2 regions of the Pseudomonas sp. LBUM1673 genome follow, and region 1 is predicted to be linked to the other one. Evidence: predicted binding sites of a transcription regulator. Region 1 holds the regulator's gene; the other holds the start of a gene.
The links. The regulator FliA, encoded in region 1, starts transcription of late flagellar genes. The targets are predictions, from matches to a motif close to CTAAAGTTTNNNNNNNNNNNGCCGNTAA.
Positions count from the first base shown of each region.

Region 1 (14,739 bases):
GGAGCAACGATTGGTGCGGCGGCCACTGCCGGTTTCTGCGCATCACGGGCCTGTTCTTCAAGCACGGCAGCCTGGAACTCATCCAGCGCTGCTTCAACCACGACAACCTCGGGCAGAGCCTCGATTTCTGGCGGCAACTCTTCGGTCGCCTCCTGCAGCAAGCCGTCCAGATAGGATTGGAGGGCCAGTTGCGGGCGCGAGGTGATCTTCACCGGCCGATTCAGGTTCATCTCACGCCACCTGCGGAACAAGTTGCTGCGCCAGCAAATGCTTGAGCAGTGCACGGTACGCGAGGACACCACGGCTCTTGCCGTCGAATTGCGAAGGCGTCACCCCGGCCCGGCTCGCATCACGCAAGCGGGTGTCGATCGGGATGTAGCCTTGCCAGATTTCTTCCGGGTACTTGTCGCGCAGCACACGAAGGGTGCCGAGAGAAGCCTGGGTGCGGCGGTCGAACAGGGTCGGCACGATGCTGAACGGCAGCGCCTGTTTGCGCGAGCGGTTGATCATCGCCAGGGTGTTGACCATGCGTTCCAGGCCTTTGACGGCCAAGTGTTCGGTCTGCACCGGAATCACCAACTGCTGGCTGGCCGCCAAGGCATTGACCATCAGCACGCCGAGCAGCGGTGGGCTGTCGATGACGGCGTAATCGAAGTCCTGCCACAACTGCGCCAGGCTCTTGGCGATCACCAGGCCCAAACCACTCTGGCCCGGTGACTGGCGTTCAAGGGTCGCCAGCGCGGTGCTCGACGGCAACAGGGAAATGCGTTCGTCACTGGTGGGCAGCAGCAACTGACCGGGCAAGCCTTGCGGCACGCTGCCCTTGTGCAGAAACAGGTCGTAGCTGCTGTGTTCCAGGCTGTCGGGGTCGTAACCGAAGTAGCTGGTCATGGAGCCGTGGGGATCGAGATCGACCACAACCACGCGCTTGCCCGCCTCGGCCAGTAAACCGGCTAAAGCGATGGAGGAAGTGGTTTTACCGACACCACCCTTTTGATTGGCGACTGCCCAGACTCTCATTCGGATTGTTCCTCCCGGTCGAAATGCTCGACCGAGAAATAGCTCAACGTATTAATGCGGGTGACGGAGAATTGACGGCGCTCTCTCGTCCCGGCGACTTGACCGGGGTCGGTGCAGTTTGTGTGCCAGCACGCTTCAACGCGGCATCCGGTTTTGTATTGGCGGTTCCGGTGCCAGTGAGGCTGCGACGTACATCAAGATTTCGTGACACCACCAGCACCACCCGACGGTTACGCGCCCGGCCTTCGACGGTGGCGTTGTTGGCCACCGGCTGGAACTCGCCGTACCCCACCGACGCCAGACGCCCGGGGTTCACGCCCTGCATCGCCAGCATGCGCACGATGCTCGCCGAACGGGCCGAGGACAGCTCCCAGTTGGTCGGGTATTGCGCGGTACGGATCGGTTGATCGTCGGTGAAACCTTCGACGTGGATCGGGTTGTCGAACGGTCTCAGGATCGCGGCGACCTTGTCGATGATGCTGAATGCAATGTCGCTGGGCATGGCGTCGCCGCTGCCGAACAACAGGCTGGAATTGAGTTCTATCTCGACCCACAACTCATTGCCGCGCACGGTCATTTGTTTGGAGCTGATCAAGTCGCCGAACGCCGCGCTGATGTCATCGGCAATGCTTTTGAGCGGATCATTGGCGGCCTGGGCGATGCCGGCGTCGATCTGTTCGCTGTCCTTGACCAGCGGCTTGGCCGGGGTCACGGTCTTCGGTCGTTCTTCACCGATGGGAATCGGCTTGAGGGCGCGGTCGGAGTCGGTGAACACCCCAATCAACGCCTCGGAAATGATTTTGTACTTGCCTTCGTTGATCGAAGAAATCGAATACATCACCACGAAGAAAGCGAACAGCAACGTAATGAAGTCGGCGTAGGAAACCAGCCAGCGTTCATGGTTTACATGTTCTTCAGGTTGCCTGCGACGTGCCATGGTCCATTTCCTCCATCAATCCATGAAGCCCTGAAGCTTCAACTCGATAGAGCGAGGGTTTTCACCTTCGGCGATCGACAGAATGCCTTCCAGCAACATTTCGCGATAACGCGACTGCTGCAACGCAATGGACTTGAGCTTGGCGGCAATCGGCAGCAGCACCAGGTTGGCACTGGCCACGCCGTAGATGGTGGCGACGAAAGCGACGGCAATGCCGCTGCCCAGTTGCGATGGATCGGCCAGGTTGCCCATGACGTGGATCAGGCCCATTACCGCACCGATGATGCCGATGGTTGGTGCGTAACCGCCCATGCTTTCGAAGACTTTGGCGGCTTCGATATCGCGGCTTTCCTGGGTGTAGAAATCCACCTCCAGAATACTGCGAATCGCTTCCGGCTCTGCGCCGTCCACCAGCAACTGCAGGCCTTTGCGCGAGTAACTGTCGGGTTCGGCGTCAGCCACCCCTTCCAGACCGAGCAAACCTTCCTTGCGGGCGGTCAGGCTCCAGTTCACTACGCGATCAATGCCCCCGGCCAGGTCCACGCGGGGTGGAAACAGGATCCAGACGAGAATCTGTATGGCGCGCTTGAAGGCGCTCATCGGCGATTGCAGCAGCGCTGCGCCGACGGTGCCACCGATTACGATCAGCGCTGCCGGGCCGTTGGCCAACGCGCCGAGGTGACCGCCTTCAAGGTAGTTGCCCCCAATGATGGCGACGAACGCCATGATGATCCCGATAAGGCTGAGTACATCCATCAGATGCAGGCCTCAACCAGGTGTCGGCCGATATCGTCCAGGCTGTACACCGCGTCCGCCAGTTCGGCTTTGACGATGGCCATTGGCATGCCGTAGATCACACAGCTGGCTTCATCCTGAGCCCAGATCGCACTGCCGCCCTGCTTGAGCAGACGCGCGCCTTCGCGACCGTCGGCGCCCATGCCGGTCAGTACCACCGCCAGAACTTTGTCGCCGTAGGACTTGGCCGCAGAACCGAAGGTGATGTCCACGCACGGTTTGTAGTTCAGACGCTCGTCGCCCGGCAGGATTTTCACCGCGCCACGGCCGTCGATCATCATTTGCTTGCCACCCGGTGCCAACAGCGCCAGGCCCGGACGCAGGATGTCGCCATCCTCCGCTTCCTTGACGCTGATGCGGCACAGCTTGTCCAGACGCTCGGCGAAGGCCTTGGTGAAGGCGGCCGGCATGTGCTGGATCAACACGATCGGTGCCGGGAAGTTGCCCGGCAACTGGGTCAGAACCCGTTGCAGCGCAACCGGACCGCCCGTGGATGTGCCGATGGCGACCAGTTTGTAGGGTTTGCGTTTCGGCGCTGGAGACGACGGAGTCGCATGGGTGCGAGCCGGAATCGGTGTCGGTGCCGGACGCGCAGGCGCGCTGCTGCCATAGCTGCTGGCGCTCGAAGGCGCAGGCGTCGGAGCGGGTGCAGCCATTGGGGCCGGGGCCGGGGCACTATAGGCGCTAACACGACGGTTACTTCGCGAGATGCTGAGAATCTTCTCGCACAGCAGTTGCTTGACCTTCTCCGGGTTGCGCGAGATGTCTTCGAAATTCTTCGGCAGGAAGTCCACCGCGCCGGCATCCAGCGCATCGAGGGTGACCCGCGCGCCTTCGTGAGTCAGCGAGGAGAACATCAACACCGGGGTCGGGCAGCGCTGCATGATGTGTCGCACCGCCGTGATGCCATCCATCATCGGCATCTCGTAGTCCATGGTGATCACGTCTGGCTTGAGGGACAGTGCCTGATCGATCGCCTCTTTTCCGTTGGTCGCCGTACCGACGACCTGGATATTCGAATCCGCTGCAAGAATTTCCGAGACGCGGCGGCGGAAAAACCCCGAATCGTCCACCACCAGGACCTTGACTACCATAAACACTCCGTTAGACGGGGCGAGGCTCAGTCGCCCCGCTCCCCCAGAATCAAATACGCCGTGCGGCGTAACGCTTGAGCATGCTCGGCACATCGAGAATCAGTGCAATGCGGCCGTCACCGGTGATGGTGGCGCCAGACATGCCCGGGGTTCCCTGGAGCATTTTGCCCAATGGCTTGATGACCACTTCTTCCTGGCCCACCAGCTGATCGACGACAAAACCGATCCGCTGAGTGCCCACCGAAAGGATCACCACATGGCCTTCGCGCTGCTCTTCGTGAGCGGCGGAGCTGACCAGCCAGCGCTTGAGGTAGAACAGTGGCAGCGCCTTGTCCCGCACGATCACCACTTCCTGGCCGTCCACCACGTTGGTGCGCGACAGGTCGAGGTGGAAGATTTCGTTGACGTTCACCAACGGGAACGCAAACGCCTGGTTGCCCAGCATGACCATCAGCGTCGGCATGATCGCCAGGGTCAACGGGACCTTGATGACGATCTTCGAGCCCTTGCCCTTGGTCGAGTAAATATTGATGGTGCCGTTGAGCTGGGCGATCTTGGTTTTCACCACGTCCATGCCCACGCCGCGCCCGGAGACGTCGGAAATTTCGGTCTTGGTCGAGAAACCCGGCGCGAAGATCAGGTTGAAGCAATCCGACTCGCTGAGACGGTCCGCCGCATCCTTGTCCATCAGGCCTTTCTTCACGGCGATACCGCGCAGGACATCAGCGTCCATACCTTTGCCGTCATCGGAGATGGACAGCAGGATGTGATCGCCTTCCTGTTCAGCGGACAGGATCACCTTGCCGCTGCGGGGTTTGCCCATCGCTTCGCGATCAGCCGGCTCTTCGATACCGTGGTCGACCGAGTTGCGCACCAAGTGGACCAGCGGGTCGGCCAAGGCCTCGACGAGGTTCTTGTCGAGGTCGGTTTCTTCACCGACCAGCTCCAGGTTGATCTCTTTCTTGAGCTGGCGAGCCAGGTCGCGAACCAGACGCGGGAAGCGCCCGAAGACTTTCTTGATCGGCTGCATCCGGGTCTTCATGACCGCAGTTTGCAGGTCGGCCGTGACCACGTCGAGGTTCGACACGGCCTTGGACATGGCTTCGTCGCCGCTGTTGAGGCCCAGACGGACCAAGCGGTTACGCACCAGCACCAACTCGCCGACCATGTTCATGATCTCGTCGAGGCGCGCGGTATCGACCCGCACAGTGGTCTCGGCTTCGCTGGCCGGTTTTTCCGCAGGCGGAGCGGCCGGGGCACGAGCAGGTGCCGGTGCAGCAGCGGCGGCAGGCTTGGGCGCTTCGGCTTTTGGCTCGGGCGCTTTGGCCACAGGTGCGGGCGCAGCAGCCTTGGCGACAGGGGTTGCTACCGCAGAAACAGCAGCACCTGTGCCCACTTCAGTGAACTTGCCCTTGCCGTGCAATTCGTCGAGCAGCGATTCGAACTCATGATCAGAGATCAGATCGCCGCCGGCCGCTTTAGCGGTTGGCGCAGCCGGGGCCGGAGCCGAAGCAATGGCCGATTCCAGCGCATCGACCGCAAAGTTGCCCTTGCCGTGCAGCTGGTCGAGCAGTGTTTCGAACTCGTCGTCGGTAATGTCGGAGCTGTCGCCTCCCGCTTTCGGGGCAGCCGGTGCAGCGGGCACAGCCACTGCATCGACAGCGAACTGGCCTTTGCCGTGCAATTGATCGAGCAACGACTCGAACTCGGCATCGGTAATTTCGTCACTTGCAGCCGCATCGGTGGCAGGCAGCGCAGCAACCACGGGAGCCTCGGCCTGAGCCTTGACGGCGTTCAGCGAGTCCAGCAGTTGCTCGAATTCGTTATCGGTAATGTCACCTGATTCGCTTTCAGCGGCAGGCTCTTGCACCACTTCAGCGACAGGTGCCGCTTCATCGGCGGTTTGCGGCTCGGCCAGACGGGCCAGAGCGGCCAGCAATTCAGGCGTGGCAGCCGTGATCGGGCCGCGTTCGCGGACTTCGCTGAACATGCTGTTCACCGCGTCCAGCGCTTCGAGAACCACGTCCATCAGTTCCGAGTCGACGCGTCGTTCACCCTTGCGCAGGATGTCGAACACGTTCTCGGCGATGTGACAGCACTCCACCAGCTCGTTGAGCTGGAGGAAGCCGGCGCCCCCTTTTACAGTGTGAAAACCGCGAAAAATTGCATTGAGCAAGTCCGCATCATCCGGTCGGCTTTCAAGCTCGACCAGCTGTTCGGACAGTTGCTCTAGAATCTCGCCGGCCTCAACCAGGAAATCCTGAAGGATCTCTTCATCGGCGCCGAAGCTCATTAAGGGGGTGCTCCTGAGGTCTAAAAACCTAAAAAACCTAAAATGCTAAAACTCTAAAATCCTAGGCTGGATAACAAATCGTCCACATCGTCCTGACCGGACACAACGTCTTCTCTTTTATCGGCATGAATCTGCGGACCTTCACCCTGCGAGAGATGTTTTTGCGGATCTTTTTCAGCCAGCATCGCTTCATGGTCATGTTCGATACCCGCAAAGCGGTCTACCTGGCTTGCCATGAGCACGAGTTTGAGCAGGTTGCTTTCAACTTCGGTGACCAGTTGGGTCACGCGTTTGATCACCTGACCGGTGAGGTCCTGGTAATCCTGGGCCAGCAGAATGTCGTTGAGGTTGCTCGACACGACGCGGTTGTCTTCGCTGCTGCGTGTCAGGAAACCGTCGACCCGCCGGGCCAGTTCGCGGAACTCTTCAGCCCCGACTTCGCGACGCATGAACCGTCCCCAATCCGTGCTCAGCGCCTGAGCTTCGTCGCTCAGGCTGTTGATCAGCGGCGTGGCGTTTTCCACCAGGTCCATGGTGCGATTGGCCGCGGCCTCGGTCAGCTTGACCACATAGGACAGGCGCTCGGTGGCATCCGTGATCTGAGACACTTCCTCGGCTTGCGGCATGTGCGGGTCAATCTGGAAATTGACGATCGCGCTATGCAGCTCGCGGGTGAGCTTGCCCACTTCCTGGTACAGGCCACGGTCACGGGTCTGGTTGAGCTCATGGATCAGTTGCACAGCGTCGCCGAACCTGCCTTTTTCAAGGCTTTCGACCAGTTCGACCGCGTGTTTTTTCAGGGTCGACTCAAAATCGCCCTGTGAAGATTCGATATGCTCCATAGCTCCCCCGTGGCGCAGTTTCTCAACCGATGCGTTCGAAAATCTTCTCGATTTTTTCTTTCAACGCCTGGGCCGTGAAGGGTTTGACCACATAGCCGTTAACACCGGCCTGGGCCGCTTCGATGATCTGCTCGCGCTTGGCTTCAGCGGTCACCATCAGCACCGGCAGGTGCTTGAGCCTTTCATCGGCGCGTACCGCACGAAGCAGGTCGATGCCGGTCATACCGGGCATGTTCCAGTCGGTGACCAGAAAATCGAAGTTACCGCTTTGCAGCATCGGCAACCCGGTCAGCCCGTCATCAGCCTCGGCGGTGTTGGTGAACCCAAGGTCACGCAACAGGTTTTTTATGATCCGCCGCATCGTTGAGAAGTCATCAACGATGAGGATTTTCATGTTCTTGTCCAATTCGACCTCCAAGCAGTCTTAAACGCGCCCAGCACCTGGACGCGCCATTTCAATCAATCCGGCAAAGCACTCAATGACTGTCTGGAGCACAACAGATCGAGACCGGCGCAGTTCAACACCACACCCGCTCCATTCGCAGTGTCCCCACACTGCCTTCAGCGCGCTCGCCACTCCCCCAAACGCCCCCGCAAACGGGCCGCGCACTGGCTGTGTAACTGGCTGACCCGCGATTCGCTGACCCCCAGGACCTCACCGATTTCCTTGAGATTCAACTCTTCGTCGTAGTACAGCGCCAACACCAGTCGCTCACGCTCCGGCAAATTGGCAATCGCATCCGCCAGCGCTGCCTGGAAGCGTTCATCTTCCAGATCGCGTGACGGCTCGAGATGAGCACTCGCGCCATCCTCATGCAGCCCTTCGTGTTCGCCGTCCTGCAACAGATCGTCGAAACTGAATAACCGGCTGCCCAGGGTGTCGTTCAAAATCCCGTAATAATCGTCGAGACTCAATTGGAGTTCGGCCGCAACCTCGTGATCTTTAGCGTCACGGCCGGTTTTAGCTTCAATCGAGCGAATCGCGTCGCTGACCATGCGGGTATTGCGGTGGACCGAACGTGGCGCCCAGTCCCCCTTGCGCACTTCATCGAGCATTGCGCCGCGGATTCGTATGCCCGCGTACGTCTCGAAACTCGCGCCTTTGCTGGCGTCGTATTTGGTCGACACTTCAAGCAGGCCGATCATCCCGGCCTGGATCAGGTCTTCGACCTGGACACTGGCCGGCAAACGCGCCAGCAAATGGTAGGCAATACGTTTGACCAGTGGCGCGTAACGCTCGATCAGCTCGTACTGCGCGTCACGTGCCGACTTCTTGTAGAGGTTGTAGCCACTGGCTGTCATAGGACGGGTCCTGCGGTTTGTTGCACGAGGCGCTCGACGAAAAATTCCAGGTGCCCACGTGGATTGGCAGGCAGCGGCCAGGTATCGACCTTCTGCGCAATGGCCTTGAACGCCAGGGCGCACTTGGAACGCGGAAAGGCTTCGTAGACGGCACGCTGCTTCTGCACGGCCTTGCGCACGCATTCGTCGTAAGGCACCGCGCCGACATATTGTAAGGCGACGTCGAGAAAACGATCCGTGACCTTGGTCAACTTGGCGAACAGGTTGCGGCCTTCCTGCGGGCTCTGCGCCATGTTGGCCAGGACGCGGAAACGGTTCATGCCGTAGTCGCGGTTCAGCAGTTTGATCAGCGCGTAGGCGTCGGTGATCGAGGTCGGCTCGTCGCATACCACCAGCAAGACTTCTTGCGCTGCGCGCACGAAGCTGACCACCGAGTCACCAATGCCCGCAGCGGTGTCGATCACCAATACGTCGAGGTTGTCGCCGATATCGCTGAAGGCCTGGATCAGGCCGGCATGCTGGGCCGGGCTCAGATGAACCATGCTCTGGGTGCCGGATGCGGCCGGGACGATGCGAATACCGCCAGGCCCCTGCAACAGCACGTCGCGCAGCTCACAGCGGCCTTCGATCACGTCGGCCAGGGTGCGCTTGGGTGTCAGTCCCAGCAGGACGTCGACGTTCGCCAGCCCCAGATCGGCATCCAGCAGCATGACTCGCCGGCCGAGCTCAGCTAAAGCCAGGGACAAGTTCACTGACACGTTAGTCTTCCCGACGCCACCTTTGCCGCCGGTCACCGCGATCACCTGTACGGGATGCATGCTGCCCATGTTATTTTCTTTACCTTGTCTTACTTAGACGGAGGCCACATTACTGGCTGCGCGTTCATCAACAGAACAATGCATGGCAGACCATCGATGTAGGTACAAAAACTGTTCATTAATACCTCAGCCAACCCGCTTGGTCGGGCTGTGGTAAAGGTCAGCGAACATATCAGCCATGGCTTCTTCGCTGGGTTCTTCCTGCATTTGCACGCTGACGGCGCGGCTAACCAACTGATGACGACGCGGTAGATGCAAATCATCCGGAATCCGCGGGCCATCGGTCAGATAAGCCACCGGCAACTCATGACTGATAGCCAGGCTCAACACCTCGCCCAGACTTGCCGTTTCATCCAGTTTAGTCAGGATGCAGCCGGCAAGGCCGCAACGTTTGTAACTGTGATAAGCGGCGGTTAGAACCTGTTTCTGGCTGGTGGTTGCCAAGACCAGATAATTTTTTGATTTGATGCCCCGTCCAGCCAGACTTTCGAGTTGCATGCGCAGTGCCGGGTCGCTGGCCTGCAGGCCGGCGGTATCGATCAGCACCACGCGTTTGCGCAGCATGGGCTCCAGCGCCTGCCCCAGCGATTGGCCCGGGTCGACGTGGGTAACTGGCACGTTGAGGATCCGGCCCAAGGTCTTGAGCTGTTCCTGGGCACCAATGCGATAGCTGTCCATGCTCACCAGCGCGATGTTCTGTGCGCCGTACTTGAGCACGTAACGGGCCGCGAGCTTGGCCAGCGTGGTGGTCTTGCCCATGCCGGCCGGGCCGACCATGGCAATCACGCCGCCCTCTTCCAGTGGCTCGACTTCCGGGGTGGCGATCATCCGCGCCAGGTGCGCGAGCAACATGCGCCAGGCCTGACGGGGCTCTTCAATGTCGGTAATCAGCGCCAGCAGATCCCGCGACAACGGGCCGGACAGGCCGATGCGTTGCAGGCGACGCCAGAGGTTGGCTTGGGCCGGACGGCTGCCTTGCAGCTGATTCCAGGCCAGCGAGCCCAGTTGTACTTCCATCAGTTCACGCAGGCTGTTGAGTTCGAAACGCATCGAATCGAATGCACGCGGGTCGACGCCACCGGAGGCTGGCGCAGGGGCCGGCGCTGCACGACGAGGTTCGGCGTAGGTCGGTTCGATCAGCGGCTCGGCGGCGGTCAACGGCAGGCCAGCGAACAACTGGCGATTGGTGGTCTTGTCGCTCTCGCCATCGCCACGCAGGCTCAGTTCGGCCTGGGCGGTGACGATCCGCGACTGGGTCTTGCGCAGCTCGTCCTCGAGTTCCATGTTCGGAACACGCGGGGCCAGCGCCGACAGCTTGTAATCCAGGGCAGCCGTCAGCTCGACACCGCCAGCAATCCGGCGATTGCCAATGATGGCGGCATCAGCGCCCAGCTCATCACGAACCAGTTTCATGGCCTGACGCATATCGGCGGCGAAAAAACGCTTAACTTGCATAAACCACTACCTCAGCCGTTGGGCCCTACTGTCGCAACGATGGTCACTTGCTTGTTGTCAGGAATTTCCTGGTAAGCCAACACATGCAAACCCGGGACTGCCAGTCGGCCAAATCGCGACAGCATCGCGCGAACCGGACCGGCCACCAGCAGAATCACCGGTTGACCTTGCATTTCCTGACGCTGCGCCGCTTCGATCAATGAGCGTTGCAGTTTCTCTGCCATGCTTGGCTCCAACAGAACACCCTCTTCCGAGCCTTGTCCTGCCTTCTGAAGACTATTGAGCAATATTTGTTCCAACCTTGGCTCCAAGGTGATGACAGGCAGCTCCGACTCAGTCCCTACAATGCTTTGCACGATTGCACGGGATACGCCGACGCGCACCGCGGCCACCAAAGCGGCAGTATCTTGACTCTTGGCGGCGTTGTTCGCTATGGCTTCGGCGATGCTGCGAATGTCCCGAACCGGCACCTGCTCGGCCAGCAACGCCTGCAAGACTTTGAGCAGTTGCGACAGCGAAACCACCCCCGGCACCAGCTCTTCGGCCAGCTTCGGCGAGCTTTTGGCCAGCAATTGCATGAGTTGCTGGACTTCTTCGTGGCCGATCAGCTCGCTGGAGTGCTTGTACAGAATCTGGTTCAAGTGGGTTGCCACTACCGTACTGGCATCGACCACGGTGTAACCGAGGGATTGTGCCTGGGCACGCTGGCTGATTTCGATCCAGACCGCCTCCAGACCAAAAGCCGGATCTTTGGCGGTGATGCCGTTGAGCGTGCCGTAGACCTGCCCCGGGTTGATCGCCAGTTCGCGGTCCGGGTAAATCTCGGCCTCGGCCAGGATCACGCCCATCAGGGTCAGGCGGTAGGCGCTTGGCGCCAGGTCGAGGTTGTCACGGATATGCACAGTCGGCATCAGGAAGCCCAAGTCCTGGGAGAGTTTTTTACGCACACCCTTGATCCGTGCCAGCAGCTGACCACCCTGGTTGCGGTCCACCAGCGGAATCAGGCGGTAACCGACTTCCAGACCGATCATGTCGATCGGGGTAACGTCGTCCCAGCCAAGCTCTTTGGTTTCCTGGGCGCGGGCCGGCGATGGCAGCAGTTCCTGCTGACGCTTGACCTCTTGCAGCGCATGAACCTTGACCGCGTTCTGCTTCTTCCAGAACAGGTAAGCGCCACCAGCCGCCAGGGCCGCCATGCTCAGGAAGGAAAAATGCGGCATGCCCGGCACCAGGCCCATCACCGCCATCAAGCCAGCGGCCACTGCCAAGGCTTTCGGCGAGGCGAACATCTGACGATTGATTTGTTTGCCCATGTCTTCCGAGCCGGAAGCACGGGTCACCATGATCGCAGCGGCAGTCGACAACAGCAGTGATGGCAATTGCGCCACCAAACCGTCACCGATGGTCAACAAGGCGTAAACCCGACCGGCATCGCCAAAGGTCATGCCGTGCTGGAAGATACCGACTGCCATGCCGCCGATCAGGTTGATGAACAGAATCAGCAGGCCGGCGATGGCGTCACCGCGCACGAACTTGCTGGCACCGTCCATGGAACCGTAAAACTCGGCCTCTTGAGCCACTTCCATTCGGCGCAATTTCGCCTGGTTCTGATCGATCAGGCCGGCGTTCAAGTCGGCGTCGATCGCCATCTGTTTACCGGGCATCGCATCGAGGGTGAAACGCGCGCTCACCTCGGAAATCCGCCCCGCACCCTTGGTCACCACGACAAAGTTGATGATCATCAAAATCGCGAAGACCACGATACCGACCACATAGTTACCGCCGATCACCACCTCACCGAAGGCCTGAATCACCTTGCCGGCGGCGGCATGGCCGTCCTGGCCGTGGAGCATCACCACCCGCGTCGAAGCCACGTTCAACGCCAGTCGCAACAACGTCGCCACCAGCAAAATGGTCGGGAACACTGCAAAATCCAGCGGCCGCAAGGCGTACACGCAGACCAGCAACACAACGATGGACAAGGCAATGTTGAACGTGAAAAACACGTCCAGCAGGAACGGCGGCACCGGCAACATCATCATGGCCAGCATGACCAGCAGCAACAGCGGCACACCCAGATTGCCCCGACTTAAGTCGGCAACGTTTGTGCGGGCACTGTTGATTAACTGAGAGCGATCCACCGGTTTTCCCCGTTCCTTTAAAGCAAACTTTTGACGCCTGAAGCAGGCGCAGGGCGGCTATTGCAAGAAGCCTTCCAACTTTTGCCGGGGTTTGAAATAGAGGTCTGCTTCGGGGTTTGTATTGCCTGAAACGGCGCCTTCGCGGCAAGCCTCGCTCCTATAGTCCCGTGTCGTTCGCCTATGTCGCGATCGACTCAAAACCTGTAGGAGCGAGGCTTGCCCGCGAAGAGGCCAGCATTGCCAATGCACAATCAGGAATCGCGCCGCAAATCCGGCGGAATCGGCAGATCGTCCTTGAGCGGATCCGGGCGCTTGCCCTTGCCCGCGCGATACTGGCGGATCTGATAGACATAGGCCAGTACCTGGGCGACCGCCAGATACAGCCCGCCAGGAATTTCCTGCTCCAGTTCCGTGGAGTAGTAGATCGAACGCGCCAGCGCGGGCGATTCGAGCAGCAGCACTTCGTTGGCCACGGCGATTTCGCGGATCTTCAGGGCCAGGAAGTCGCTGCCCTTGGCGACCAGCATCGGCGCCCCGCCCTTTTCCGGATCGTACTTGAGTGCCACAGCATAGTGGGTCGGGTTAGTGATGACCACGTCAGCCTCGGGCACCGCCGCCATCATCCGCCGCTGGGAGATCTCGCGCTGCATCTGTCGGATGCGCTGCTTGACCTCCGGTTTACCTTCCTGATCCTTGTGCTCGTCGCGCACTTCCTGCTTGGTCATCAGCAGTTTCTTGTGGCTTTCCCACAACTGCACCGGCACGTCGACCGCCGCGATAATGATCAGCCCGCACGCCATCCACAAGGTACTCCAGCCGACCACTTGCAGACTGTGAATGATCGCCATGTCCAAGGGCTCGTGGGCGATGCGCAGTAGATCGTCGATGTCCGACGACAAGACTGCCAACGCGACGAACAACACGATGAAAAACTTCGCCAGGGCCTTGAGCAACTCCACCAGCGCCTTGGCCGAGAACATCCGCTTGAGGCCTGCGCCGGGGTCCATGCGACTGAACTTGGGCGCCATGGAGCCGGCCGCGAACAGCCAGCCCCCCAGGGAAATCGGACCGATCAGCGCCGCCAGCAGCAAGGTGATCATGACTGGCTGAATCGCCAACAGGGCGATCTGCCCCGAGTGCAGCAGATAAGCGCCCATGGAGCGCTGATCCAGAATCACCTCCCGCGAGAGCGAGAAGTTCATGCGCATCAGCTCCATCAAATCCTGGGCCAGGGCGCCGCCAAAAATCAGCAATCCACCGGCGCCGGCCAGCATGACCGCCAGAGTGTTGAGCTCCTTGGAACGTGCAATCTCGCCCTTCTCACGGGAGTCCTTTTTACGTTTCTCCGTGGGGTCTTCTGTTTTGTCCTGACCGCTTTCGCTCTCTGCCATGACTCAGCGCGCCCGTGCCAATTCGCGTAACAACTGCAAGGCCTCAGAGGCCAGCGGTTGATACTGATTGAGAATGTCCGCCAGGCCGACCCAGACGATGAACAGCCCAAGCACCAGGGTCAGCGGGAAGCCGATCGAGAAGATGTTCAGCTGCGGCGCCGCCCGGGTCATCACGCCAAACGCAATGTTGACCACCAGCAACGCGGTGATCGCCGGCAACACCAGCAACAGCGCCGCGCCGAGTACCCAACCGAGCTTGCCGGCCAATTCCCAGAAATGATGAACCATCAGCCCGCCACCGACCGGCAGCGTGGTGAAGCTTTCGGTGAGGACTTCGAACACCACCAAGTGGCCATTCATCGACAGGAACAGCAGCGTTACCAACATAGTGAAGAACTGCCCGATCACCGCCACCGACACGCCGTTCGTGGGGTCGACCATTGAGGCGAATCCCATACCCATCTGGATCGCGACAATTTGCCCGGCAACCACAAAAGCCTGGAAGAACAGCTGCAAGGAGAAGCCCAACACCGCGCCAATGATGATCTGCTCGGCAATCAACAGCAGCGCGCTCAGGTCCAATGCGTTGACCGGCGGCATCGGTGGCAGGCCGGGGGCGATCACGAAGGTGATCGCCAGGGCGAAGTACAG
Region 1 covers NZ_CP166780.1:4,734,382-4,749,120, forward strand. The annotation lists gene ACA044_RS21900 (CheW domain-containing protein) at 1-224, opposite strand, end outside; gene ACA044_RS21905 (ParA family protein) at 232-1,020, opposite strand; gene motD (flagellar motor protein MotD) at 1,064-1,957, opposite strand; gene ACA044_RS21915 (flagellar motor protein) at 1,973-2,713, opposite strand; gene ACA044_RS21920 (protein-glutamate methylesterase/protein-glutamine glutaminase) at 2,713-3,846, opposite strand; gene ACA044_RS21925 (chemotaxis protein CheA) at 3,896-6,139, opposite strand; gene ACA044_RS21930 (protein phosphatase CheZ) at 6,193-6,981, opposite strand; gene ACA044_RS21935 (chemotaxis response regulator CheY) at 7,004-7,375, opposite strand; gene fliA (RNA polymerase sigma factor FliA) at 7,543-8,283, opposite strand; gene fleN (flagellar synthesis regulator FleN) at 8,280-9,110, opposite strand; gene flhF (flagellar biosynthesis GTPase FlhF) at 9,228-10,556, opposite strand; gene flhA (flagellar biosynthesis protein FlhA) at 10,568-12,697, opposite strand; gene flhB (flagellar biosynthesis protein FlhB) at 12,949-14,088, opposite strand; gene fliR (flagellar biosynthetic protein FliR) at 14,092-14,739, opposite strand, start outside.

Region 2 (15,624 bases), 560 kb from region 1:
CACTGGAAACAAATAAAGAAACGCAACAACGCAGCGTTCTGTATTTCTTACAATTTGAGCTCACAGGGTGTGACGATTATGGGCTAGGTTTTGATCTGTCACACAGCAGAAGGCAGCCCTTGAAGTGAAATCAAAGACCAGAAGCAGAAGGAAGGGTTAGCAGAAACAGGAAAAAGCGAAGCGCAATATGCAGCAGCCTCTTTTCAGAGTTGTGGCCTTGTCATCGACAAGGCCACAATTCCATTACCGCCTCAAAGGTCTCAGAAAAGCTTCCGGCCTTTGTTCGCCGCGATACGCATGCGCAAGGCGTTGAGCTTGATGAAGCCCGCCGCATCGGCCTGGTTGTAGGCGCCGCCATCTTCCTCGAAGGTGGCAATATTGGCGTCGAACAACGACTCGTCGGACTTGCGGCCGGTGACGATCACGTTGCCCTTGTACAGCTTCAGGCGCACTACGCCGTTCACGTGAGCCTGGGAAGCGTCGATCATCTGTTGCAGCATCAGACGCTCAGGGCTCCACCAGTAACCGGTGTAGATCAGGCTGGCGTATTTAGGCATCAGCTCGTCTTTGAGGTGAGCCACTTCGCGGTCCAGGGTGATCGATTCGATCGCACGGTGGGCGCGCAGCATAATGGTGCCGCCAGGCGTCTCGTAGCAGCCACGGGACTTCATGCCGACGTAGCGGTTTTCAACGATGTCCAGACGGCCGATACCGTGTTCGCCACCGATACGGTTCAAGGTCGCCAGCACGGTGGCCGGGGTCATTTCGACGCCGTCCAGTGCCACGATGTCGCCGTTGCGATAGGTCAGTTCCAGGTACTGCGGTTTGTCAGGAGCGTTCTCCGGGGAGACGGTCCAGCGCCACATGTCTTCTTCGTGCTCGGTCCAGGTGTCTTCCAGCACGCCGCCTTCATAGGAGATGTGCAGCAGGTTGGCATCCATCGAGTACGGGGATTTTTTCTTGCCGTGACGCTCGATCGGGATGTTGTGCTTTTCAGCATAATCCATCAGCTTTTCACGGGAGAGCAGGTCCCATTCGCGCCACGGAGCGATCACTTTTACGCCTGGCTTCAAGGCGTAGGCACCCAGCTCGAAACGAACCTGATCGTTGCCTTTGCCGGTCGCGCCATGGGAAATGGCGTCAGCGCCGGTTTCGTTGGCGATTTCGATCAGGCGTTTGGCTATCAACGGACGAGCGATGGAAGTACCCAGCAGGTACTCGCCTTCGTAAACGGTGTTGGCGCGGAACATCGGGAACACGAAATCGCGCACGAATTCTTCGCGCAGATCGTCGATGTAGATTTCTTTTACGCCCATGGCCTGTGCCTTGGCGCGGGCCGGTTCGACCTCTTCGCCCTGACCCAGGTCAGCGGTGAAGGTTACTACTTCACAGTTATAAGTATCCTGCAGCCACTTGAGGATCACCGAAGTGTCCAGGCCGCCGGAATACGCCAGAACGACCTTGTTTACGTCCGCCATGCCATCACTCCACGGGGTTCTACGGAAAGCGGTCAAGTCTACCGCTGATGCCGGATAATTTACAGAGGCGCGACAGCTTATGACGACGAAGCGACAGATTATGTCGAGCGAGCGACGATTTCAGCAGGTTCAGGAGGTCGTTGCGCTGCTTGCGGCGGCAGTGGCCTGAGGTGCCGGCTTCTCGGTCGGCGCTACTCGTTCCAGGCGTACGGCGACCCGGCGGTTCTTCGCCCGGTTGGCGGTATTGTTGTTCGGTGCCAACGGATAGCGCTCACCGTGAAAACGCAGGGTGATCTGCGATTCCTGGATTCCATTTGCCTTGAAGAAGTCCATCACAGCCAGTGCCCGGCGTCGTGACAGTTCACGGTTGGTCAGGCGGTTGCCACTGTTGTCGGAATGGCCGTCGAGTTCAATGTGGTTGACCGTCGGATCGGCCTTCATGAACTCCAGCATGACTTGTAACTGGGCCTTGGCCCTGGCGTCGAGATCGATGCCCTCACCCGGAAATCCGACTTCGGATTGCTTCACCTGCTCGAAATTCTTCGGCAGCAACTTTGCCACGCAACCCTGATAGTCACTGTAGGCCTTGCTGAACTTGACGGGCAGCAGACGGACTTCAGATACCCGACCGTCGCCCGAGGAGTGTCGAACGACCGGACTGCGGCCATCCATCAAACCACTGATCAAGCGCCCGGCCTGAACTTGCGAGCTGTTGAACAGCACGTCGCCACTGCCGATTCTCACCGAACCCAGGTTGATGTCGCCACGCCCCGGCTGCCACGGCGCAGCAGCCGCCAGCAGGGTCGCGGACCCCCCTCCGATCATTGAGTTGTAGGCTTTCAGACGAAATGTCGCCTGCTCGCCGGCGCGACGCACGAACTCACCCGAACCGAAATCGGTGATCGGTTGAGTCAGGCGGCATTCGAACTTGTCACCTTCGACCGTCCACTCAATGCTCTCCAGACGAGTCTGGAAAGTGAGCGCCATCGCAGGAAGGCTGGCAAACACACTGAGCAAGGCTAAATAACGCTGGCGCACGGGAGGCTCCACTGGCTTCTACAACAAAAAAACCGACACACATGTTTAGGGCATACCTGTTGGATATCGGAAGCTTGCCGCAAAACTTGATAGCGAGTGCCTGGAAGAGTCTTTTCCGGTAGCATTCCCCTGAGTTTGACCCGCCTGGAATTCCCTCATGTCCGACCGCCTGACCCTGCTGCGTCCCGACGACTGGCATATTCATCTTCGCGATGGTGCTGTGTTGCCCAATACCGTCGCGGATGTCGCGCGCACCTTTGGTCGCGCCATCATCATGCCCAACCTGGTACCCCCGGTGCGCAACGCTGCTGAAGCCGATGGCTATCGCCAGCGAATTCTCGCCGCACGTCCGGCCGGCAGCCGTTTCGAACCGCTGATGGTTCTGTACCTGACCGATCGCACCCAGCCCGAAGAAATTCGTGAAGCCAAGGCCAGCGGTTTCGTTCACGCCGCCAAGTTGTATCCGGCCGGCGCGACCACCAACTCGGACTCTGGCGTCACCAGCATCGACAAGATTTTCCCTGCACTCGAGGCCATGGCCGAAGTCGGGATGCCCTTGCTGGTTCACGGTGAAGTCACCCGTGGCGATGTTGACGTTTTCGATCGCGAAAAAGCCTTCATCGATGAGCACATGCGTCGGGTGGTCGAACGTTTCCCGACCCTGAAAGTGGTGTTCGAACACATCACCACCGCGGATGCCGTGCAGTTCGTCAACGCGGCTTCGGCCAACGTTGGTGCGACCATCACCGCGCATCACCTGCTGTACAACCGCAACCACATGCTGGTGGGCGGGATTCGGCCACACTTCTACTGCCTGCCGATCCTCAAGCGTAATACCCACCAGGAAGCCCTGCTCGACGCCGCTACCAGTGGCAGCGACAAGTTCTTCCTCGGCACCGATTCGGCGCCCCATGCCCAGCACGCCAAAGAAGCGGCTTGCGGCTGTGCCGGTTGCTACACCGCTTATGCCGCGATCGAGATGTATGCCGAAGCCTTCGAACAGCGCAACGCGCTGGACAAGCTCGAAGCCTTCGCCAGTCTCAATGGCCCGCGTTTCTACGGCCTGCCGGCGAACACCGATCGCATCACCCTGGTCCGCGACGAGTGGACCGCCCCAACCAGCCTGCCATTTGGCGAGCTGACTGTAATCCCGCTGCGCGCCGGTGAAAAACTGCGCTGGCGCCTGCTGGAGGAACACGCGTGAGTGAAGACCATTTCGACGACGAACAGGACGGTAATGGCGGTGGAGGCGGTTCCCGTCATCCAATGGCTGCCAGGTTCCGGGGTTACCTGCCGGTAGTCGTCGACGTAGAAACCGGTGGCTTCAACTCGGCCACCGATGCCCTGCTGGAAATCGCCGCCACCGTGATCGGCATGGATGAAAAAGGCTTTGTGTACCCTGAGCACACCTATTTCTTCCGGGTCGAACCGTTCGAAGGCGCCAACATCGAAGCGGCAGCATTGGAATTTACCGGGATCAAGCTTGATCACCCGCTGCGCATGGCTGTGAGTGAAGAAGCGGCCCTGACCGATATCTTCCGCGGTGTGCGCAAGGCTCTGAAGGCCAATGGCTGCAAACGGGCGATTCTGGTCGGGCACAACAGCAGCTTCGACCTGGGCTTCCTCAACGCCGCTGTCGCGCGCCTGGACATGAAACGCAACCCGTTTCACCCGTTCTCCAGCTTCGATACGGCGACCCTCGCCGGTCTGGCTTACGGTCAAACCGTATTGGCCAAGGCCTGTCAGGCAGCGGACATCGACTTTGACGGACGCGAGGCCCACTCGGCCCGCTACGACACCGAGAAGACGGCTGATCTGTTCTGCGGCATCGTCAATCGATGGAAACAAATGGGCGGCTGGGAAGACTACAACGACTGATGCCTGTCGCTGGTTTATCCCGTTCATAAAAAAACCGGCCTTTCGAGAGGCCGGTTTTTTATTGCCTGACGCCTGCCTTACAGCGCAGCAGCGTTCTCGGTCAGGTAAGCCGCGACACCTTCGGTCGAAGCGGTCATGCCTTTGTCGCCTTTTTTCCAGTTGGCAGGGCAAACTTCGCCGTGCTCTTCGTGGAATTGCAGAGCGTCAACCAGACGGATCAGCTCTTCGATGTTACGACCCAGCGGCAGGTCGTTGATGATCTGCGAACGGACAACACCTTTGTCGTCGATCAGGAACGCGCCACGGAAAGCCACGCCGCCTTCGGATTCAACGTCGTAGGCCTTGGCGATTTCGTGCTTCATGTCGGCAGCCATGGTGTAACGAACTTCGCCGATACCACCATTGTTGACCGGGGTGTTGCGCCAGGCGTTGTGGGTGAAGTGCGAGTCGATCGACACCGCGACCACTTCCACGTTGCGAGCCTTGAAGTCAGCCATGCGGTTGTCCAGAGCGATCAGCTCGGACGGGCAAACGAAGGTGAAGTCCAGTGGGTAGAAGAACACCAGGCCGTATTTGCCTTTGATGGCCGACGACAGGGTGAAGCTGTCTACGATTTCGCCATTGCCGAGTACGGCCGGTACGGTGAAGTCAGGGGCTTGTTTGCCTACGAGTACGCTCATTGAATATCTCCTGATGTAATAGTGAAGAACAGGGTTAGTGCCAGCCTGCCACCCTCAGGCGACAGCCCTGTGACACGAACCCCCTTCGCAAAGGCCGACCATCATACACCGCGTTTTTGGCCTGTCCTTAACGGTTTTTTCTGGTGGTTGAAAAGACCGCTGCTATATTTTCCTCATGGACAGTCCAAGAGGAAGCCGTTCGTCAGTCATTCACCCTTATGACGAAAAGCTTTCAGAAACAACTTTGACAATCATTCTCGTTAACATTAAGATCCATCGCAATTGAGTCACAACCAGCGACGGTTCTCACTTATGTATGTCTGCCTCTGCACTGGCGTCACCGACGGTCAAATCCGCGAAGCAATCTATGAAGGTTGCTGCAGCTATCGGGAAGTACGTCAGGCCACCGGCGTTGCCAGCCAATGCGGCAAATGCGCCTGCCTTGCCAAGGAAGTGGTGCGCGAAACCCTGGGCAAACTGCAAACAGCCCAGGCAGCGATCCCCTACCCCGTAGAATTTACCGCCGCATAAGTACCGCATTTTAAAGAACCGGACTCGATGTCCGGTTTTTTTATGCCTGAAAATCAATCGCTTAGACGCCAGACGCGGAACACAAACATTCTTATTCCGATTAATTTTCATTTAAGTTTCAATAACTTAGGTTTGACACTCTTAATTACGCGGCTCAAACTCTGCCTTATATACAGCGACTACAGGGCAGGACCCCATCATGAAAGGCGACGTTACAGTCATCCAGCATCTCAACAAAATCCTTGCCAATGAGCTGGTCGCGATCAATCAATACTTTTTGCATGCGCGCATGTACGAAGATTGGGGCCTGAACAAGCTCGGCAAGCACGAGTACCACGAATCCATCGACGAGATGAAGCACGCTGACAAGCTGATCAAGCGCATCCTGTTCCTTGAAGGCCTGCCGAACGTCCAGGACCTGGGCAAGCTGCACATCGGCGAACACACCAAGGAAATGCTTGAGTGCGATTTGAAGATCGAGCGCGACGGCCATGCCGATCTGAAAGTCGCTATCGCTCATTGCGAAACTGTCGGCGACTTCGGTAGCCGTGAACTGCTCGAAGACATTCTTGAATCCGAAGAAGAACATATCGACTGGCTGGAAACCCAACTGGGCCTGATCGATAAAGTTGGTCTTGAGAACTATCTGCAATCGCAGATGGGCGAAGAGTAAATTCTACGCCGCTAATCGCGATGCAATAAAAAGCCCCGCTCTCTTTATAAAGAGGCGGGGCTTTTTTATGCGCTGTCTCGTCCTGAATATGGTTTACACCTATTCGGGACTAGACACGCTCTTGTAGGAGCGAGCGGGCGGCGATCCGACTTGCCCGCGAAGCTTTTAGCGCCAGTGATGACGCCTTCGCGGGCAAGCCTCGCTCCTACAACAGATACCGAATCAGGCTTCGGTCTTGTTCGCTGCGGCTTTTTCGACAGCGGCTTTGATCGTCGCTTGCAACGAACCGTCAGCAGACATTTCAGTCATGATGTCGCTACCGCCGACCAGTTCACCACCGACCCACAGTTGCGGGAAGGTTGGCCAGTTGGCGTACTTAGGCAGGTTGGCGCGGATTTCCGGGTTCTGCAGGATGTCCACATAGGCAAACTTTTCGCCACAGGCCATTACAGCCTGAGCGGCTTTCGCGGAGAACCCACACTGTGGGGCATTCGGCGAGCCTTTCATGTAAAGCAGAATGGTGTTGTTGGCAATCTGCTCTTTAATCGTTTCGATGATATCCATGGAGCACCTCGGCTGAACTTTCCGACTCAGTGGTCGGCACGGTGGCGCATTGTAACGGAAACCCGAGCGCCATGCTCGGCCTCCCCGACAGACATGTTCACGCCGCCACCACGGTCACCGGCACGCCGTTCAACGCCGCATTGCCTGACAACTCATCGAGCTGACATTCATCAGTCAGGTCATTGGCGCTGGAGCCTGGCTGGCCACTGGCGATCGTCATCTGCACGCCCGGTCGCGCATGGCCCCAACCGTGAGGCAGGCTGACCACACCTTTCATCATATCCAGGCTGGCAATCACTTCAACCTCGATCACGCCGACCCGTGAACTGACGCGCACCCGCTGCCCATCGCTGAGTCCGCGGCTGGCCAGGTCATCCGGGTGCATCAGCAGTTGATGGCGCGGCTTGCCCTTCACCAGACGGTGATAGTTGTGCATCCATGAGTTGTTGCTGCGCACATGGCGACGGCCGATCATCAGCAACTCATCGGCGGCCGGAGCTTGTAGCGCCGCGAAGCGCGCCAGGTCGGCGAGGATCACGGCAGGCGCCGCCTGGACTCGTTGATTGGCCGTCTTCAGGCGTGACATCAGGTTGGGTTTAAGCGCCCCGAGATCGACACCGTGAGGGTGATCGAACAAGGTCGCCAGTGATAGCTTGTGCTCTGAAGCGTCGCCATACAGACCCATCCGCAGCCCTCGGTCGATCATCTGCGCCGGCGCGATGGTCGGTTTCAGTTCTTTGCCGGTCTTCGCCGCAAAGGCTTTGGCCAGCCCCACGAAGATCTCCCAATCATGCAACGCGCCTTCCGGCCTGGCGAGGATCGCCCGATTGAAGCGGGTGACGTTACGCACCGCGAACATGTTGAAGGTGGTGTCGTAATGATCGTTTTCCAGCGCCGACGTCGACGGCAGGATCAAGTCGGCATAACGGGTGGTTTCATTGATGTACAGGTCGACGCTGACCATGAACTCCAACCCGTCCAGCGCCTGCTCCAGTTGTCGGCCATTGGGCGTGGACAGCACCGGATTTCCCGCCACGGTGATCAGTGCGCGGACCTGCCCTTCCCCTTCGGTGAGCATTTCTTCGGCCAGCGCCGACACCGGCAACTCGCCACCATATTCAGGACGCCCGGACACGCGGCTTTGCCACAGGTTGAAATGGCCGCCCGAAGTGGACGCCACCAGGTCCACCGCAGGCTCGGTGCATAACGCACCGCCGACACGATCAAGGTTGCCGGTCACCAGATTGATCAGTTGCACCAGCCAATGACACAAGGTGCCGAAGGCCTGGGTCGAGACACCCATCCGGCCGTAGCAGACCGCTGTCGGCGCCGCCGCAAAATCCCGGGCCAGTTGGCGGATCTGTTCGGCGGGTACTGCGCACAACGGGCTCATGGCTTCGGCAGTGAAGGTTACGATTGCCTGACGCACGTCATCCAGACCGTCCACTGGCAAATCACTGTCGCAGGTCAGGCCTTCGGCAAACAACGTATTGAGCAACCCGAATAACAGCGCCGCATCGCCACCGGGGCGCACGAACAGATGCTGATCGGCAATCGCTGCCGTTTCGCTGCGACGAGGATCGACCACCACTACTTTACCGCCCCGGGCCTGAATCGCCTTGAGACGCTTCTCTACATCCGGCACGGTCATGATGCTGCCGTTGGAGGCCAGCGGATTGCCACCCAGTATCAGCATGAAATCGGTGTGATCGATGTCCGGGATCGGCAACAGCAAGCCGTGGCCGTACATCAAATGACTGGTCAGGTGATGGGGTAATTGATCGACCGATGTCGCGGAAAACCGGTTACGGGTTTTCAGCAGGCCTAGAAAGTAATTGCTGTGGGTCATCAACCCGTAATTGTGCACGCTGGGGTTGCCCTGATAAACCGCCACCGCGTTCTGCCCATGTCGTTCCTGAATCGCCGCCAGACGTTCGGCTACAAGGCCAAAGGCATCTTCCCACTCGATAGGCTGCCATTCGCTGCCCACTCGCAGCATCGGCTGACGCAGGCGATCCGGGTCGTTCTGAATGTCTTGCAGCGCAACCGCTTTGGGGCAGATATGCCCGCGGCTGAAGGTGTCCTGAGGGTCACCCTTGATCGAGGTAATCTGTACGCCGCTGCCTTCGACCTCAGTGGTTTCGATGGTCAGGCCGCAGATGGCTTCACACAGGTGGCACGCACGGTGATGGAGAGTCTTGGTCATGGCCAGTCTCTGTTTTGTTCTGGGCGGGCAATGTCGGCCGCGGGAACAAAACTATGGCGCGTGACTCCCCCCTTTGCCAGCGACGTTCGTCTTGTGAATCGGTGACTATCAGGCCAGCCGATGGCAGCAAGGGGATCAGTTCGGTGGCAGACTCGGCGGCGCCTGCAGCTGGATTTCCTGGATGGTTTCGATCTGTTCGTGGGCGACATGCACACCGGTGAGCTCGCCGATCAGCCGCCAATGCTCGTCGAGCCCGGCGCTGATGATGGCCATGTGGTCGATCATGCGTCGGCCGGCCACCTTGGTGACTTCGTCCTCGCTGCGCAACAGCTCGAAGGACATCGAGGTCATGGAAGCGGTCAGGTGGGTCAGAGAGCGTGCCGTAAGGCCAAGTAGCTCCATTAACAGTTGTTCTTTCGATTCCATTCCAAGGGTTTCCTGCTTCGCTCGTTTGGGCCTGTCGCCCTCTATTCCTGTGTCCGGCGCAGGCTCAGGAAATAATAGATGACAGGCCCTAGTTATAACCCAGCGCTTTGCATTAGCAAATGTTTCGGACCAGGCACATGGCCAGCCAAAACCTCGAATGACAGGTCGGAAACCGACCGCCAGCGCGTCATCTGCGCCCCGTTTTATTGCCAAGCCCGGCGGGCCCGGTGTACAAATGGTCAGCTGCTGTCAGGAAACAGGCTTCAAAAGCGCTACTGCGGTCACCCCGTAGCCCCTCTGAAATCCCCTAAGCACCGTAGCCCATTGGAAAAACGCGACATTTAATGTCAATATCGCGCCTCCCCCTATTTCGTCGCCCCGTGCGGCTTACGCCGCAGGTCTCGCCCGTTTTTCAGACAAGGCTTTGAGTATCTGCGGTCTGTTGCAAAAAGGTAGTCAATGATGAGCGCAAGGCACTTTCTCTCCCTGATGGATTGCACGCCCGAAGAGCTGGTCAGCGTGATCCGTCGAGGCGTTGAGCTCAAGGACCTGCGTAACCGCGGCGTACTGTTCGAGCCTTTGAAGAACCGGGTCCTGGGGATGATTTTCGAGAAGTCCTCGACCCGTACCCGTATTTCGTTCGAAGCCGGCATGATCCAGCTCGGTGGCCAGGCGATCTTCCTCTCGCCACGCGACACTCAACTGGGCCGCGGTGAACCAATCGCCGACTGCGCCATCGTCATGTCGAGCATGCTCGATGCGGTGATGATCCGTACCTTCGCCCATAGCACCCTGACCGAATTCGCCGCCAACTCCCGCGTGCCCGTCATCAACGGCCTGTCCGATGATCTGCACCCGTGCCAGTTGCTGGCCGACATGCAAACCTTCCTCGAGCACCGCGGTTCGATTCAAGGCAAGACCGTGGCCTGGGTCGGCGACGGCAACAACATGTGCAACAGCTATATAGAAGCGGCGATCCAGTTCGACTTCCAGTTGCGCATCGCCTGCCCCGAAAGCCACGAACCCAACCCTGAGTTCGTGGCCAAAGCCGGCGATCGGGTAACCATCGTCCGCGATCCGCAGGAAGCCGTGCGCGGCGCGCATCTGGTGAGCACCGACGTCTGGACCTCCATGGGCCAGGAAGAGGAAACCGCCAAGCGCCTGAAGCTGTTCGCGCCATTCCAGGTCAACCGTGCGCTGCTCGACCTGGCGGCCCCGGACGTGCTGTTCATGCATTGCCTGCCGGCCCACCGTGGCGAGGAAATCAGCCTTGATCTGCTCGAAGACCCGCGCTCGGTGGCGTGGGATCAAGCCGAAAACCGTCTTCATGCACAAAAGGCCCTGCTTGAGTTTCTCGTCCCGCCTTCGTACCACCACGCATGAGCCAGCCATTACTGCTGAACGTGCGCAATCTCGCCTGCGGTTATCAAAACCAGCGAGTCGTGCAAAACCTCAACCTGCATTTGAATGCCGGCGATATCGGTTGCCTGCTGGGGTCTTCGGGTTGCGGCAAAACCACCACTCTGCGGGCGATTGCCGGTTTCGAACCGGTACACGAAGGTGAAATCCAGTTGGCGGGCGAGACCATTTCCAGCGCCGGTTTCACCCTCGCCCCGGAGAAACGCCGGATCGGCATGGTGTTTCAGGATTACGCGCTGTTTCCGCATTTGAGCGTGGCCGAGAACATCGCCTTCGGGATCCGCAAACACCCGCAAAAAGATCGCATCATCGAAGAGCTGCTCGAACTGGTCAACCTGAAAAACCTCGGCAAGCGTTTCCCCCATGAACTGTCTGGCGGCCAACAGCAGCGGGTCGCATTGGCCCGTGCCCTGGCGCCGGAACCGCAACTGCTGTTGCTCGACGAACCGTTCTCCAACCTCGATGGTGAACTGCGGCGCAAGCTCAGTCATGAAGTACGCGGCATTCTCAAGGCTCGCGGCACCAGTGCGATTCTGGTGACCCACGATCAGGAAGAAGCTTTCGCGGTCAGCGACCATGTGGGTGTTTTCAAGGAAGGTCGCCTGGAGCAGTGGGACACGCCCTATAACCTCTATCACGAACCACTGACGCCATTCGTGGCCAGTTTCATTGGCCAGGGTTATTTCATTCGCGGTCAGTTGAGCAGTCCAGAGTCGGTGCAGACCGAGCTGGGTGAACTGCGCGGCAATCGTGCCTACACCTGGCCGATCGGCGGTGCCGTGGACGTATTGTTGCGTCCGGACGATATCGTCTATGCGCCGGACAGCCCGCTGAAGGCGCAGATTGTCGGCAAGAGCTTCCAGGGCGCATCAACCTTGTACCGCCTGCAGTTGCCTACGGGCGCGCAGTTGGAATCGATCTTCCCAAGCCATGCCGATCATCTGGTCGGTGCTGAAGTAGGAATCCGGGTGGCAGCGGAACATCTGGTGCTGTTCCAGGCATCCGGCAGTACAGCGGCGCAAATTTCGCCGGTCGAGTACGGTGTTCGACGGCACAGTACCGCTAGCTGACACCTGAATCTGTAGGAGCGAGGCTTGCCCGCGAAGGCGTCATGCCAGTCAATGGTGATGTCGACTGAAACTACGCCTTCGCGGGCAAGCCTCGCTCCTACAAAAATCATCCAAGCAATAATTTACCACTCGCAACGAGCGTCGCATTCCCGCCTATCTTCACCCGATCCCCTTCCAGCCGGCAGAACAACTCCCCGCCCCGCGCAGAACACTGATAAGCCGTCAAACTCGACTTGCTCAAGCGTTCCGACCAATACGGAATCAGGCTGCAATGGGTCGACCCGGTCACTGGGTCTTCATTGATCCCGATTGCCGGGGCAAAGTACCGTGACACAAAGTCATGTTTGTTGCCCTTGGCTGTCACGATGGCGCCCAGCCACGGCAGTTTCGCCAAGGCAACCATGTCCGGCTGACAATCGAGTACGGCCTGCTCGGACTCCAGCACCACGAACAATTCGCTCGACCCCAGCACATCGACCGCTTCGACACCCAAGGCGCGCTCGACATCCAGGGTCACGTCCACTTCCGATAGCGCGATTGCCGGAAAGTCCAGCCACAAGCGCTCGCCCTCACGACTGACACTCAGCGAGCCGGACTTGCAGATGAAGTCCAGCCGTTCGGCCGGTTCTTTATAGCGTTCAAACAGCACGTAGGCGCTGGCCAGGGTCGCATGACCGCATAACGGAACTTCGGTGGTCGGGGTAAACCAGCGGATGTGCCAGACGGGGCCCTCACGGACCAAAAATGCGGTTTCGGCGAGGTTGTGTTCGGCGGCGATTTTTTGCATCAACTCATCATCGAGCCAGGCATCGAGCCGGTACACCATCGCCGGGTTGCCACTGAACAGCCGATCACTGAACGCATCGACCTGATGAAACTCAAGCTGCATGACACTTCTCCTTTTTCAGGTTGCCGAGCATGAAGCCACGGACAACCCTTCACCAGTGACAGAACGAATCAATTTCCACCATACAGCGCCGGGTTGAAAGCCCCGGCCTTCTGCTCAGGCGCGGCCAATATCGGCGAACTTCGCCTGGGTGTGTTCGGCCAACACGGCGGGCGCCAGTTCGACTTCCAGACCGCGCCGTCCAGCACTGACGAAAATGCTGGCGAAGGGCTGAGCCGAATGATCGATAAAGGTGCGCAGGCGCTTCTTCTGCCCGAGCGGACTGATGCCGCCCAACAGATACCCCGTCGAACGCTGCGCGGCCGCAGGATCGGCCATTTCGACTTTTTTCACGCCAGCAGCATGCGCCAACGCCTTCAAGTCCAGACTTCCGACGACCGGCACCACTGCCACCAATAACTCCCCCTTTTCGCTGGCCGCCAGCAACGTCTTGAACACTTGCGCGGGATCCAGCCCCAGTTTTTCCGCGGCCTCCAAGCCATAGGACGCTGCCTTCGGATCATGTTCGTAACTGTGCACGCGATGTTCGGCACGAACTTTTTTCAACAAATCCAATGCGGGGGTCATGGCAGCTCCAGCTTGGCGACAGAAGAAAAATACTGCGCAGGATTCTAGGTCATTGATCGATAAAAGGCTCTATTTCGGCAAAGGCCTGACGCGGCTTTCGGCCGTTCGTCCACGTCCAGCCTGCCACGTGAACGATGCGATCATTCATGTGACTAATAGTTGAAATATGACCGACGGTTCACTTTCGACCTTTGACATCAGCGTTTCTTGTCTATATTTTTTCGAATACGAATACTGTACGAATGTCTCACTGCAGCACCCAGCAGTACGCCAAGAACAGGACGGGGATCCTGCCTTGGTGGAAATCGCGCTTTGGCCATGATGAAAGAAGCGCCAGACAACAACAAAAACGAGGTTTTCAATGACCACTGCTTTACAACAACCGTCGCTCTCAAGCCAATGCATGGCCGAGTTTCTGGGCACTGCGTTGCTTATCTTTTTCGGCACCGGTTGTGTTGCCGCGCTCAAGGTGGCGGATGCCAGCTTCGGGCTGTGGGAAATCAGCATCATCTGGGGGGTTGGCGTCAGCATGGCGATCTACTTCACCGCTGGCGTTTCCGGCGCGCATCTCAACCCTGCCGTGAGCATCGCACTGAGCATTTTCGCTGACTTCGAGAAGCGTAAACTGCCTTTCTATATCATCTCCCAGGTGGCCGGCGCCTTCTGCGGGGCCTTGTTGGTTTACACGCTGTACAGCAACCTGTTCTTCGATTTCGAACAAACTCACCAAATGGTTCGTGGCACCCAGGCCAGCCTTGAATTGGCCTCGGTATTCTCCACCTTCCCCAACCCGGCCCTGTCCACTGCCCAGGCCTTTTTGGTTGAAGTGATCATCACTGCCATTTTGATGGGCGTGATCATGTCGCTGACCGACGACAATAATGGCCTGCCCAAAGGCCCATTGGCGCCACTGCTGATCGGCCTGCTGATTGCCGTGATTGGCAGCTCGATGGGCCCGCTGACGGGTTTCGCGATGAACCCGGCGCGTGATTTCGGCCCAAAGCTGATGACTTTCTTCGCAGGCTGGGGTGAAATTTCCTTCACTGGCGGGCGCGATATCCCGTACTTCCTGATCCCGGTTTTTGCACCGATTGTCGGTGCCTGTCTCGGTGCTGCAGCTTATCGCGGGCTGATTGCCCGTCATCTGCCCAGCGCCATACCTGCTACAAAGGATGCAACACCGGCCATTGACGGCAAACCAAGAACGTCTTGAAACCGTTGGCGCGTGATCCTGCCATTTGGTCCCGCGCCTGACCTCACTTCCTAACTTTCGTCCAAGGCAATCGACATGACCGATATTCAGAATAAGAACTACATCATTGCCCTCGATCAGGGTACGACCAGCTCCCGCGCGATCATTTTCGACCGTGACGCGAATGTGGTCTGCACCGCCCAGCGCGAATTCGCACAGCATTACCCGCAAGCCGGCTGGGTCGAACATGACCCGATGGAAATCTTCGCTACCCAAAGCGCCGTGATGGTCGAGGCCCTGGCTCAAGCCGGCCTGCATCACGATCAGGTCGCGGCCATCGGCATCACCAACCAGCGCGAAACCACCGTGGTCTGGGACAAAACCACCGGCCGCCCGATCTACAACGCGATCGTCTGGCAGTGCCGCCGCAGCACCGAAATCTGCCAGCAGCTCAAACGCGATGGCCACGAGCAATACATCAGCGACACCACAGGCCTGGTCACCGACCCGTACTTCTCCGGCACCAAGCTCAAGTGGATTCTCGACAACGTCGAAGGCAGCCGTGAGCGGGCGCGCAAGGGTGAACTGCTGTTCGGCACCGTCGACAGCTGGCTGATCTGGAAATTTACCGGCGGCAAGGTGCACGTTACCGATTACACCAACGCCTCGCGCACCATGCTCTTCAACATCCACACGCTGGAATGGGACGCGAAGATGCTGGAAGTCCTCGACATCCCGCGTGAGATGCTGCCGGAAGTTAAATCGTCGTCCGAAATCTACGGCCACACCAAAAGCGGCATCGCCATTGCTGGTATCGCTGGCGACCAGCAGGCCGCCCTCTTCGGCCAGATGTGCGTCGAGCCAGGCCAGGCGAAAAACACCTACGGCACCGGTTGCTTCCTGCTGATGAACACCGGCGACAAAGCGGTGAAATCCAAACACGGCATGCTCACCACCATCGCTTGCGGCCCGCGTGGCGAAGTGGCCTACGCCCT
Region 2 covers NZ_CP166780.1:5,291,561-5,307,184, forward strand. The annotation lists gene ACA044_RS24285 (hypothetical protein) at 1-87, shown strand, start outside; gene ACA044_RS24290 (argininosuccinate synthase) at 261-1,478, opposite strand; gene ACA044_RS24295 (flagellar protein MotY) at 1,608-2,516, opposite strand; gene pyrC (dihydroorotase) at 2,674-3,720, shown strand; gene rnt (ribonuclease T) at 3,717-4,394, shown strand; gene ACA044_RS24310 (peroxiredoxin) at 4,472-5,074, opposite strand; gene ACA044_RS24315 (bacterioferritin-associated ferredoxin) at 5,387-5,605, shown strand; gene bfr (bacterioferritin) at 5,805-6,278, shown strand; gene grxD (Grx4 family monothiol glutaredoxin) at 6,501-6,842, opposite strand; gene ACA044_RS24330 (molybdopterin oxidoreductase family protein) at 6,940-9,048, opposite strand; gene plzR (PlzR type 4 pili assembly inhibitor) at 9,184-9,474, opposite strand; gene argF (ornithine carbamoyltransferase) at 9,937-10,857, shown strand; gene ACA044_RS24345 (ABC transporter ATP-binding protein) at 10,854-11,963, shown strand; gene ACA044_RS24350 (PhzF family phenazine biosynthesis protein) at 12,070-12,852, opposite strand; gene ybaK (Cys-tRNA(Pro) deacylase) at 12,967-13,437, opposite strand; gene ACA044_RS24360 (MIP/aquaporin family protein) at 13,799-14,650, shown strand; gene glpK (glycerol kinase GlpK) at 14,726-15,624, shown strand, end outside.
Region 2: ACA044_RS24295 (flagellar protein MotY) is a predicted target of FliA. The motif match lies at 2,580-2,607, and genes of this name have one in related genera.